2 regions of the Mesorhizobium sp. M7A.F.Ca.CA.003.01.2.1 genome follow, and region 1 is predicted to be linked to the other one. Evidence: riboswitches for the same ligand, from Rfam matches in the RefSeq annotation. Region 1 holds a riboswitch; the other holds the start of a gene.
The links. Region 1 has a riboswitch for S-adenosylmethionine ahead of EN969_RS12440 (homoserine O-acetyltransferase). Riboswitches for the same ligand answer to the same signal wherever they lie in the genome.

Region 1 (5,825 bases):
AGCGTCGCCCTGGATGACCGAGAGGCCGCGCGCCACACATTCGTTGACGCCGCGCTGCGACAGCTCGAGTCCGCGGCCGTCGACCTGCTTGGTGTCCTGCAGCAGTTCGAGCAGCGAGCCGTCGCCCGAGCCGACATCGAGCACGCGCGACTGTGGCGGGATGAGGTTGGCGACGACTTCGAGGTCGACGCGCTGGTCGCGGTTGACGCTCATGGCTTCGCCTCCCGCCTGGCGCATGATCCCGATCCGAAAAGCCTGCAATTTTTCCGGGTCATGCGCTCAGCCCTCTCGCTCGGGCCGCCGAGCCGATGAAGCCGTTTATCGCGGCAAACAGTTCCGGCTCGTCGAGCAGGAATGCGTCGTGGCCACGGTCGGTCTCGATCTCGACGAAGGATACCGATGCGCCGGCGGCGTTGAGCGCATGCACGATCGAGCGGCTCTCCTCGGTCGGGAACAGCCAATCCGAGGTGAACGACACCAAGCAGAAGCGGGTTTTCGTGCCGGCGAAGGCATCGGCCAACCGGCCGCCATGGTCTGCGGCGAGGTCGAAATAGTCCATCGACCGCGTCATGTAGAGGTAGGAATTGGCGTCGAAGCGATCGACGAAGGTCATGCCCTGGTGCCGAAGATAGCTTTCGATCTGGAAGTCGGCGTCGAAGCCGAAGGTCAGCGCTTCGCGATCCTGCAGATTGCGGCCGAACTTGCGGTGCAGGGCGGCTTCCGACAGGTAAGTGATGTGGGCGGCCATGCGCGCTACCGCCAGGCCCTTTTCCGGGCGTTTGCCGTGCTCGAAATATTTGCCGCCATGCCAGTCCGGATCGGCCATGACAGCCTGCCGGCCAACCTCATGAAAGGCGATGTTCTGCGAGGAATGGCGCGCGCCGGTGGCGATCGGCAGCGCCGAGAAGACGCGCTCCGGATAGCTCGACGCCCATTCCAGCACCTGCATGCCGCCCATCGAGCCGCCGAGCACGCAAAACAGTTTCTCGATGCCGAAATGGTCGATCAGCATTTGCTGCGCCCGCACCATGTCGCGGATGGTGATGATCGGCAGGTCGAGCCCATACGGCTTGCCGGTGGCCGGATTGGTCGAAGCCGGGCCGGTGGAGCCAAGGCAACCGCCGATGACGTTGGAGCAGATGACGAAGAAACGATTGGTGTCGATGATCTTGCCGGGGCCGATCAGCACTTCCCACCAGCCAGGCTTGCCGGTCACCGGATTGGTGCTGGCGACGTGCTGGTCTCCGGTCAGCGCATGGCAGACGAGGATGGCGTTGGAGCGGGCATCGTTCAGCGTGCCATAGGTCTGGTAGGCGATCTGGAACGGTGACAGCAGCGTGCCGGCGTCCAGCTTGAGCGGCTTGTCGGATCCAAAACGCAAAACCGGGCTCGACGGTTGGTCGACCTCGTTGTTGGTTTTGCGGGCACGCAGAACGGCCATGACATCCATCTCACACTTTGAGCCCACGCATCGCACTCGTCGAAAGTCGATGCCGATACGGGTGTCCGGCCGGCGCGGACAACAAAAAACCGGCATTGCGGTCGCAAAGCCGGTTACAGGATGCAAACGGCCCTTTAGCAAGTTGTTTAACGTGGCTGCAAGCCGACCGGCCAAATCACCACGGAAGTTCGCTCCCCTTCTAGGGCTGTGGCGCGCCGGCGTCAACGGCCTGCCTTGGGCGGGAGGCTGTCGCCTCTCGACATTGCAGGCCACGGCTTGTATTTCCGCTGCGGCTTCCCTCAGGAAGCGTTCTCGACGGATTTTGCGACATGAGCCAGACACCGGACCAGGCACGTCCAACCCCGCGCGCGGGCATCATGGACATAGACGCCTATGTGCCGGGCAAGAGCACGGCGCCTGCCGGCGTCGCCAAGGTCCACAAGCTGTCCTCCAACGAGAACCCGCTCGGGCCCTCGCCGAAGGCGATCGAAGCCGCGCGCGAGATTGCCGGCAAGCTCGACATCTATCCCGACGGCACCGCCAGGCGGCTGCGCGAAGCGATCGCCGAGGTGCATGGCCTCAACCCGCAGAACATCATCTGCTCCAACGGCTCCGACGAGATCCTCGGCCTGCTGGCGCAGACCTATCTGGCGCCCGGCGACGAGGCCGTCATCACCGAACACGCCTTCATGGTCTACAAGATCTACATCCAGTCGGCGGGCGCCGTTCCGGTGACGATCAAGGAAACAGACGAGCGCGCCGATATCGACGCCATCCTGGCCGCCGTCACGCGGCGCACCAAGATCGTGTTCCTCGCCAATCCCAACAACCCGACCGGCACTTATGTGCCGTTCCAGGAGGTGCGGCGGCTGCATGCCGGTCTGCCCAGGCACGTGCTTCTGGTGCTCGACGCGGCCTATGCCGAATATGTCCGCCGCAACGACTATGAGGCCGGCATCGAACTGGTCGGCAGCGCAGAGAACGTGGTGATGACCCGGACCTTCTCCAAGATCGGCCTTGGCGGGGCGCGGATCGGCTGGATGTACGGGCCGATGCACATCGTCGACGCCATCAACCGCGTGCGCGGCCCCTTCAACGTCAATGCGACGGCGATCGAGGCCGGCATCGCCGCCATTCGCGATCGCGCCCATGTCGAGCGCAGCGTGGCGCACAACGAGACCTGGCTGGCCTGGCTGAGTGAGGAATTCACAAAGCTTGGATTGCGGGTGACGCCCAGCGTCGGCAATTTCATCCTCATTCATTTTCCAGAGGACCAGAAACATTCGGCAGCGGCGGCGGACGACTATCTGACGGCGCGCGGCTATATATTGCGGCGCGTTTCGGGCTATGGCTTTCCCAACGCGCTGCGCATGACCGTCGGTACCGAACAGGCCAATCGCGGCGTTGTCGCCGCTCTCACGACATTCCTGAAAAGCTAGAAACCATGACATCACCGATGTTTGAAAAGATCGCGCTGGTCGGCATCGGCCTGATCGGCTCGTCGCTGGCCCGCGTCATCCGCCGCGAGGGCCTCGCCCGCCACGTATCCATCTCGACCCGCAGTGCGGCGACGCTGGCACGGGCCGAGGAGCTTGGGCTGGGCGATAGCTATAGCACCGATGCGAGAGAAGCTGTCCGCGATGCCGACCTGGTCATCATTTCGGTGCCGGTCGGCTCGTCCGGCACGGTTGCCGAGGAAATCGCGCCGGCGCTGAAGCCGGGCGCGATCCTCACCGATGTCGGCTCGACCAAGGCGTCTGTCATTGCGCAAATGCAGCCTTATGTGCCTGAAGGTGTCCATTTCATTCCCGGCCACCCGCTGGCGGGCACAGAAAAATCCGGCCCCGACGCCGGTTTCGCCGACCTGTTCGACAATCGCTGGTGCATCTTCACGCCGCTGCCCGACACCGACCCGGACGCGTTGGAGAGGCTGTCGGAGTTCTGGCGGCGCTGCGGCGCCAACATCGACACGATGGATCCCCAGCATCACGATATGACGCTGGCCATCGTCTCGCATCTGCCGCACATCATCGCCTACAACATCGTCGGCACCGCCGATGATCTGCAGTCGGTGACCAAATCCGAAGTGATCAAATATTCGGCTTCCGGCTTCCGCGACTTCACCCGCCTTGCCGCCTCCGATCCGACCATGTGGCGGGATGTCTGTCTGCACAACAAGGACGCCATCCTCGAAATGCTGGCGCGGTTCTCGGAGGATCTGGCGTCGCTGCAGCGCGCAATCCGCTGGGGCGACGGCGAAAAACTCTTCGACCTGTTCACCCGCACCCGCGCCGTGCGCCGCTCGATCATCGAAGCCGGCCAGGACATCGACGTTCCCGATTTCGGCCGTCAGGCGGTCGAGCACCCCGCGAAGGGCTAGGTCTGTCTCAGGCAGGCCAGGTCTGCGCAACCATGGCCAGCGTCTCGGCTCGGTTCGGCGCGCCAAGCCTGCCGCCGAAGCGCAGGCATTTGAGCGCCGCGGCCGCACTGGCAAACCGCAAAGCCTGCTCGACCGGCATGGCTTCCGCCAGCCCGACGGCGAAGGCGCCGTGAAAGACATCGCCGGCGGCGAGCGTGTCGACCGCCTTGATTTTCGGCGCCGCGACATGGCGCACGCAGCCAGCGCGACGGTCGTGCCACCAACTGCCCGCCGCGCCGCCTGTCACTGCGACAAAAGCGTCGCTGCGGCTGGCGAGATCGGCGCAAGCCGTTTTCGGATCGAGCGCCTGGCCGCAGACGATGCGCGCTGCCGGCTCCGAAGCGATGATGTGCGTAGCGAGCGGCAACAACGGCTCAAGGACCTCCAGCGGCGCGGTGTCGGCATCGAGGATCGCCGGACGGCCGATGGCGCGCGCCGCCTTCAGGGCGAGTGCCGCCGCACCCGGCCAGCGGACATCGACCAGAACGGCATCGAATGCCATGAGGTCGGCGACCGGCAGGACGTCGGGATCGGCCTGGGCAAGCCTGTCATAGAACGGCACGATGATGCGCTCGCCATGCGCGTCGACCAGGATGGAGGCCAGCGCCGAGCGGGCACCTCTGACGCGCCGCACGAAGGTGCAATCGACGCCTTCGGCCTCTATGCCGGCGATGAGCTGGTCGGCGACGGCATCGTCGCCGGCACTCGCCCACAGCGATACTTCGGCGCCCAGGCGATGGGCAGCGCAGGCGGCGCTGGTGGCCATGCCCGAGGCGATCTGGACGCCGTCGGAGGCCATGAACTTGCCCTGATGCATGGGCAGCGTCTCGACGTGCAGGATGGTGTCCAGCGTCAAAGCGCCAACGCTCAGCAGCTTCACGGGTTTTGCCATGGCTGAGCTATTCGACCGGCTTGATCTTGCCCAGCGGAATGAAGCCGAGCGAGGCCTTGCCCCTGACCACCTTCAGCGGCATGGACGGTTCGTTGCCGAGCACCGCCAGGGCAGAAAAACCCTGCTCGATCTGGCTTTTCTGCTCGGGTATGGCGGTGCCGAGGATGGCCGCCACCGCCTTCGGGTCCTTCAACCTGATCATCAGGTCGGCGTTGACCAGGCCCTCGGCATCGACCGAGAGCGGTCCCGAAACGGTGATGCGCGCCGTCCCCGACGACAGATCAAGGTTGCGGATTTCGATCGCCTGGCCACGAAGGCTCTTCACCCGCGTGCCGATCAGTGCGACGCCGTTCTTCAATGTCACGTCGCCGCTGGCATCGAGCGCCGGAAGCACGCGCCCGCCAAGTGCGTCGGGGTCGACCTCGAGATCGCCGAAACTGCCGAGATAGTCGATATCCTCGCCGTTGGGCTGCAACTGACCTGATGCCTTGCCGGCACTGAACAGTTGCACCGGATCGGTATCGTCGGCCGGATCGGTCTGGCCGGAAAGGCCCTCTGCCTCCAGCGAAATCCGCCGCGGCAGCGGCCACCACAATTTGAAATTGGCCTGCAGATTGTCCCAGTCGATCCACAGCGGCACCATGTCCGGCACGGAGGTCCTGAGCGGGCCGCGCAGATTGGCAACCGGCGACAGAGGCTGGATGATCTGGGCGGCTGCGTTGAAACTGCCGGCTGAGGCCGCAATGTTCTTGGCATCGTCCTCATAGGCGAGGTTGTCGCAGGAGACGGTAAAGCTCAAGGGATAGCCGCTGACCTGGAGATTGGCGCAGCCGGCCTCGACGCCATTCTTGTTGAGCGTGGCAACCGCCTTGTCGGCCTCGCTCCTGACGCGGTCAGCCAGATAGAACCAGCCGCCGCTGTAGAGGGCGAACAGCACGACGATGAATGCTGCAAGCCAGATCAGGCGGCGACGTTTGTTCGGCTGGCGTTCGTCACTTGACGTCATGCTTTGGCTCTCGTTAACGCATGGGTATTGCGGACGGGTAGTCGATTCCGCCAGGTGGACAGACGAA
Region 2 (6,031 bases), on a different contig from region 1:
GAGATCGAGGCCGGGGATTTCGGCCTGCCGCTGCGCAACCCGCTCGAGATCGAGCAGCCGGTGAAGGTGGCTGTGAAGGCGCTTTGAGAGCGCGCCTTTTCCTTCTCCCCAAGTGGGAGGTGGATCGGCGCGTTAGCGCCGAGACGGATGAGGGGTGTTCCAGCGGAGTGAAACGTTGGCGTTCCCTGGAACACCCCTCATCCGTCGCCTCCGGCGACACCTTCTCCCACAAGGGGAGAAGGAAAAGGCGCCTCTGCCTCAATAAATATCGAAGTCGAAATACTTGGCCTGGATCTTCTTGTAGGTGCCGTCGGCAACGATCGCGTCGATGGCCGCGTTGAGCTTGTCGCGCAGGGCCGTGTCGTCCAGGCGCACGGCGATGCCGGCCTGGGTCTCGGTGCCCTTGACGTCGCCGACCAGCTTGCAGCAGCCGTCGCTTGCCTTCTTCAGCCAATCCATCAGCACGAACTTGTCCGAGATCACGGCGTCAAGACGACCGTTGGTCAGGTCGGTGATCGCCTCTTCCTGGGTGGGATAGAGTTTGGCCTCCGCGCCCGCCTTGCCATATTCATTCTGGGCATAGTCGGCCTGCGTGGTCGAAGCCTGGGCACCGACCGTCTTGCCGGCAAGGGCCGCCGGTTCGGTCGAGGTGAGATCGGTGTCCTTCGGCGCCACCAGAGCCAGCGGTGTCGTATAATATTTGTTGGTGAAGGCGACCTGCTTCTTGCGCTCCTCGGTGATGCTCATCGAGGCGATGATGGCGTCGAACTTCTTGGCCTGCAAAGCGGGAATGATGCCGTCCCAGTCCTGGGTAACGATCTCGCATTCGACCTTCATCTGCGCGCACAGCGCATTGGCGATGTCGATGTCGAAGCCTTCGACCTTGCCGTCGGCGGTAATGGTGTTGAACGGCGGATAGGCGCCCTCGGTGCCGATCTTGATTTTCTCCGCCGCCTGCACCGACAGAGAGCCGGCCAGTGTTGCCAGCATGGCAGCGCCCGCCGCCGATATGACCCATTTCGAAAATCGCATTTTCTTGGTTCCCCTTGAACGCCGCCAGCTTGACGGGCGGCAAGGCAGCCAAGCATGGCGAGCCGGTACAGGCAAGTATTTTGCCTTGGGGCAATGAGGGTCAGCGCGCGGCGCGGAAATGCTTGGACAGCTTCAGGCCCTGCGCCTGGTAGTTGGAGCCGAGATCGGTGCCGTAGAGCGCCTGCGGCCGCTTCAGCATATGCTCGTAGACCAGCCGGCCGACGATCTGGCCGTGGTCGAGGATGAACGGCACTTCATGGCTGCGCACTTCCAGCACCGCCCGGCTGCCGGTGCCGCCGGATGCGGAATGGCCGAAGCCCGGATCGAAGAAGCCGGCATAATGGACGCGGAATTCGCCGACCAGCGGATCGAAGGGCGTCATCTCGGCGGCGTAGAGCGGCGGCACATGCACCGCCTCCTGGCTGACGAGGATGTAGAATTCATCGGGGTCGAGCACCAGTTCGCCGGCGCCGCTCTTGTGGATCGGTTCCCAGAAGTCGACGACTTCCTGGGCCGCGCGCTTGTCGACATCGACGAGGCCGGTGTGATGCTTGCCGCGATAGCCGACCAAGCCGCTTTGATCGCCGTTGAGGTCGATCGACAGCGCGATGCCGCCGCCGGAAATGTTCGGCGGCTCGGTGGCGACAAGCATCTGCGTGCGATGCAGGTCGTGCAACTCGGCTTCGGAGAGCAGCGCATTGCCGGTGCGGAAACGGATCTGCGACAGGCGCGACCCGGTGCGGACGACGATCGGGAAGGTGCGCGGGCTGACTTCCAGAAAGAGCGGGCCATGATAGCCGGCCGCGATCTTGTCGAACTCGTGGCCGCGATCGGTCATGACGCGGGTGAAGATGTCGAGCCGTCCGGTCGAACTCTTCGGATTGGCCGAGGCTGAAATGTCCGCCGGCAGCGCCAGGCTTTCAAGCAGGGGCACGATGTGGACGCAGCCGGTCTCCAGCACCGCGCCCTCGGCCAGATTGATCTCGTGCAGCTGCAGCCGGTCGAGCTTTTCCGAGACCTTGTGATTGGGGCCGGGCAGGAAGGAGGCGCGCACCCGCCAGGCCTTGTCGCCGAGCCTGAGATCGAGGCTGGCCGGCTGGATCTGGTCGGTGTCGAGCGCACGCGCCGACTTCAGCGCGCCGGACTGGAGCAGCGCCGATATGTCCTGGTCGGGAAGAATGCCTGTCTGCCGCAAGGCTCCACTCCTGCTTGGTACAAACCTCTTAATGAAGCCGGCAATTGACGCAAGCGCGGTGCGGGTCTAAAGGGTCGTTATCCCGTGGTGATTTGGCCGGTCGGCTTGCAGCCACGTTAAACAAGTCGCTAAAGGACCGTCGGGCCGCAAGGCCGTATGGACCGGTTGCGACTTTCGCGGCCGGTTTTTTTGTGTCTGGAAGAAAAGCGATGAGCACCAAGAAGCGCAACTGGAAGCCTCAGACGGCACTCGTGCACAGCGGAACGCTGCGTTCCGGTTTCGGCGAAACGTCAGAAGCGATCTATCTCACCCAAGGCTATGTCTACGAAACGGCGCAAGCCGCCGAAGCCCGTTTCAAGGGCGAAGAGCCGGGTTTCATCTATTCGCGCTACGCCAATCCGACCGTCGACATGTTCGAGAAGCGCATGTGCGCGCTGGAAGGTGCGGAAGACGCGCGCGCCACCGCGTCGGGCATGGCCGCGGTGACGGCCGCCCTTCTGTGCAGCGCCAAGGCCGGCGACCATATCGTGGCGGCGCGTGCGCTGTTCGGCTCCTGCCGCTGGGTGGTCGAGACGCTGGCGCCGAGATACGGCATCGAGGCGACGCTGGTCGACGGCACCGACATCGCCAACTGGGAAAAGGCGATCAAGCCGAACACCAAGCTGTTCTTCCTGGAAAGCCCGACCAATCCGACGCTGGAAGTGGTCGATATCGCCGCTGTCGCTTCGCTTGCCAATTCGATCGGCGCCAGGCTGATCGTCGACAATGTCTTCGCCACGCCCCTGCAGCAGAAGCCCTTGCAGCTCGGCGCCCATATCGTCGTCTATTCGGCGACCAAGCACATAGACGGCCAGGGGCGCTGTCTCGGCGGCGTCATCCTGTCGGACAAGAAGTGGATCGACGAGAACCTGCACGACTATTTCCGCCATACCGGCCCAAGCCTTTCGCCTTTCAACGCCTGGACGCTGCTGAAGGGCCTGGAAACGCTGCCGCTGCGCGTACGCCAGCAGACGGAAAGTGCCGGCCGGATCGCGGATTTTCTGGCCGAACGGCCGGAAATCGCGCGCGTCATCTATCCCGGCCGCGCCGACCATCCGCAGGCCGACATCGTCAAGAAGCAGATGTCGGGCGGCTCGACGCTGATCTGCCTGGACGTCAAGGGCGGCAAGCAGGCGGCCTTCGCCTTGCAGAACGCGCTCGACATCGTCCTGATCTCCAACAATCTCGGTGACGCCAAGAGCCTGATCACCCACCCGGCGACGACGACGCACAAAAATCTCAGCGACGAGGCGCGCGCCGAGCTCGGCATCGGGCCGGGCACGCTCAGGCTGTCGGTTGGCCTGGAGGATGCCGACGATCTGCTCGAGGACATCGCGCAGGCGCTGAAGGCCAGGTAGGAGGCCTTCAGGCGCCGGACGGCGTCTCTTCCAGCTCGGCCGTCTTGGTGCCGATGGTCATCGCATTGCCGCGCCAGTCGACGGCGCCGCCGAGCCAACCGCGCCCCCACATCGCCGGCAGGATCAGGTCGCGCGCCATGATCGCGGCGACCATGCGTGGCGACAGGTACCAGCCCTTGGACCAGGCCAGGGCGCACTCCGGAAGATAGAAGGCCGCCAGCACGGCAAGGGCGGTTGCCCAGAGGCTGAAGCCGGCGCTTGCCGCTGCAATCAGCGCAAGCACCAGCGGCACCACGGCGCCCGTCAGGATTTCGGGTGCGAAGAACAGCGGGAAAGTGACGCGGCGCAGGCGCGCCCAACGGGCCTGACGCGACCAGATCTCGTCAAACGAGCGCCGGCCAAGCGGCTGCTCGAAGGGGGCGGCGACGAGATTGACGCGCAGGCCGAGACTGTTCACCAGCTTGGTCGCAGCGGCATCCTCGGCGATCTCGGCGGCCAGCACGCGGATGCCGCCATTGGCATCGAGCATCGGCTTGTTCCAGAGCATGCTCTTGCCCTGGGCAAAGCCGAGGCCGAGCGCCTCACCGGCATATTGCCAGCGCGCCTGCAGCGTGTTGAGGAAAGCGCATTCGACCTCGGCCCAGAAGCCGGCCGGCCGCGAGCCGATCGGCGTCGAGCAGACAAGGCCGGTGCCGGGCCGCCAGGCAGCCATCAGGTGCTGGATGTAGTCCCTCGGCATCAGCACGTTGGAATCGGCCAGGACGACCCAGTCGTGCCGCGCCGCTTCCCAGCCCTTGACGCAATTGTTGAGTTTCGGATTGGCGCTGATGCGGTCATCGCCGACAAGCAGCCAGGCCGGCACTTTCGGAAACCGGACGATCGTCCTGTTTATCAATTTGATCACCGGATCGTCGGCATGGGCGACGCAGAAAATCAGCTCATAGCGCGGCCAGTCGAGCGAGAAGGCGCGCTCCAGCGTCTCCTGCGTGAACGGCTCGACGCCGCGCGACGGCACGACGATCGACACCGGCCGCGGCTTGCCGGCCGGCGGCGCAATGGTGCGACGCCGTCTCAGACGCGACACGGCGAGCACGATGCTGGCGAGATTCGAGAGGATGAGGACGGTTGAAAGCGTGGCGGCTATGAGAGTGAGTTGCATCGAGATCCGGTCACTCCAGGAAAACCGGTCCGCAAGATGACCGGTTTCAACAGTTCAGCAGAGCGCCCGAGTCGCGCGTCACCAGTCCGCGCACACCATCATTGTCATATGTCACTTAAATGACATTCTTTGTCGGCACCTGCCCGCGAGGCCGGCCAGAGGAGGCTTCGATCGGTTGACCTAACCGCACGGAGCGCCGAAAGTTCCGCTGGAACCGTTTTTTGGAGCCGCTTATGTATAGCGCCGTCACGCGCAACATCGAAGTGCAGGTCAGGCCGTTCTATCTGGAGGACCGTTCGGATCCCTCGGAGAACCGCTATGTCTGGGGCTATCAGATAACGATCGACAATCAGTCGGACGATTTCGTGCAGCTTCTGTCGCGCTATTGGCACATCACCGACGGCACCGGCCGGGTCGAGGAAGTGCGCGGCCCCGGCGTGGTCGGCGACCAGCCCGAACTCAATCCCGGCGACAGCTACCAGTACACGTCCGGTTGCCCGCTCTCGACACCGTCCGGCATCATGGTCGGGCATTACACGATGCGCAACAAGCGGGGCGAGACGTTCGACATCGCCATTCCGGCGTTTTCGCTGGACTTGCCGGGGACGCGGCGGACGGTGAATTGATTTCGCCTCACCGGCCGCGGAGCGACCGGTGAGGCGTGGTTTCTACTCTACTGGGCCGCAAATTCCGCCGGGTCGAAATCATATTGCTTCGAACAGAATTCGCAGGCGACGTGGATGCCGCCGTCTTCGGTGCTGTCCTTGATCTCCTGGGCGGAAAAACCCTCGAGGATGCCGCGGATCTTGTCCCTGGAGCACGAGCACTGGTCGGCGACCGGAACGCCGCCGAAGACGCGCACGCCATGCTCGTGGAACAGCCTGTAGAGCAGCCGCTCGGCGCCGATCGTCGGGTCGATCAGTTCGGTCGGCTCGATGGTGCCGAGCAGAGCCAGCAACTCCTGCCAGGAATTGTCGACCGGATCGTGGATCTCCTCACGCGGATCGCCATCGCCGCCCGGCAGGTCCGGGACGCGCATGCGCTCGGGCGACTGCGGCAGGAACTGCGCCAGGATACCGCCGGCGCGCCATTGCTCGCGGGCGCCGCCGGGACCGGGCGTCAAAAGCTTGGCCACCGACAGCCTGATATCCGTCGGGATCTGCTCCGACTGACGGAAATAGGTGCGTGCCGCGTCTTCCAGGGTCTCGCCATCGAGCTGGACGATACCCTGATAGCGCTGCGTATGGG

Region 2: another riboswitch for S-adenosylmethionine. It lies ahead of EN969_RS11335 (O-succinylhomoserine sulfhydrylase); the one in region 1 lies ahead of EN969_RS12440 (homoserine O-acetyltransferase).

Annotation. Positions count from the first base shown of each region.
Region 1 is NZ_RZRA01000242.1:253-6,077, reverse strand. Features, by position in the region: partial or broken gene metW (methionine biosynthesis protein MetW) at 1-213, opposite strand, end outside; gene EN969_RS12440 (homoserine O-acetyltransferase) at 272-1,441, opposite strand; SAM riboswitch at 1,556-1,633, opposite strand; gene hisC (histidinol-phosphate transaminase) at 1,771-2,880, shown strand; gene EN969_RS12430 (prephenate/arogenate dehydrogenase family protein) at 2,886-3,821, shown strand; gene EN969_RS12425 (sugar kinase) at 3,829-4,752, opposite strand; gene EN969_RS12420 (DUF2125 domain-containing protein) at 4,760-5,758, opposite strand.
Region 2 is NZ_RZRA01000212.1:551-6,581, forward strand. Features, by position in the region: partial or broken gene araD1 (AraD1 family protein) at 1-87, shown strand, start outside; gene EN969_RS11325 (ABC transporter substrate-binding protein) at 259-1,032, opposite strand; gene EN969_RS11330 (2'-deoxycytidine 5'-triphosphate deaminase) at 1,133-2,227, opposite strand; SAM riboswitch at 2,302-2,379, shown strand; gene EN969_RS11335 (O-succinylhomoserine sulfhydrylase) at 2,437-3,624, shown strand; gene EN969_RS11340 (ceramide glucosyltransferase) at 3,632-4,783, opposite strand; gene apaG (Co2+/Mg2+ efflux protein ApaG) at 5,017-5,409, shown strand; partial or broken gene EN969_RS11350 (Hsp33 family molecular chaperone HslO) at 5,457-6,031, opposite strand, start outside.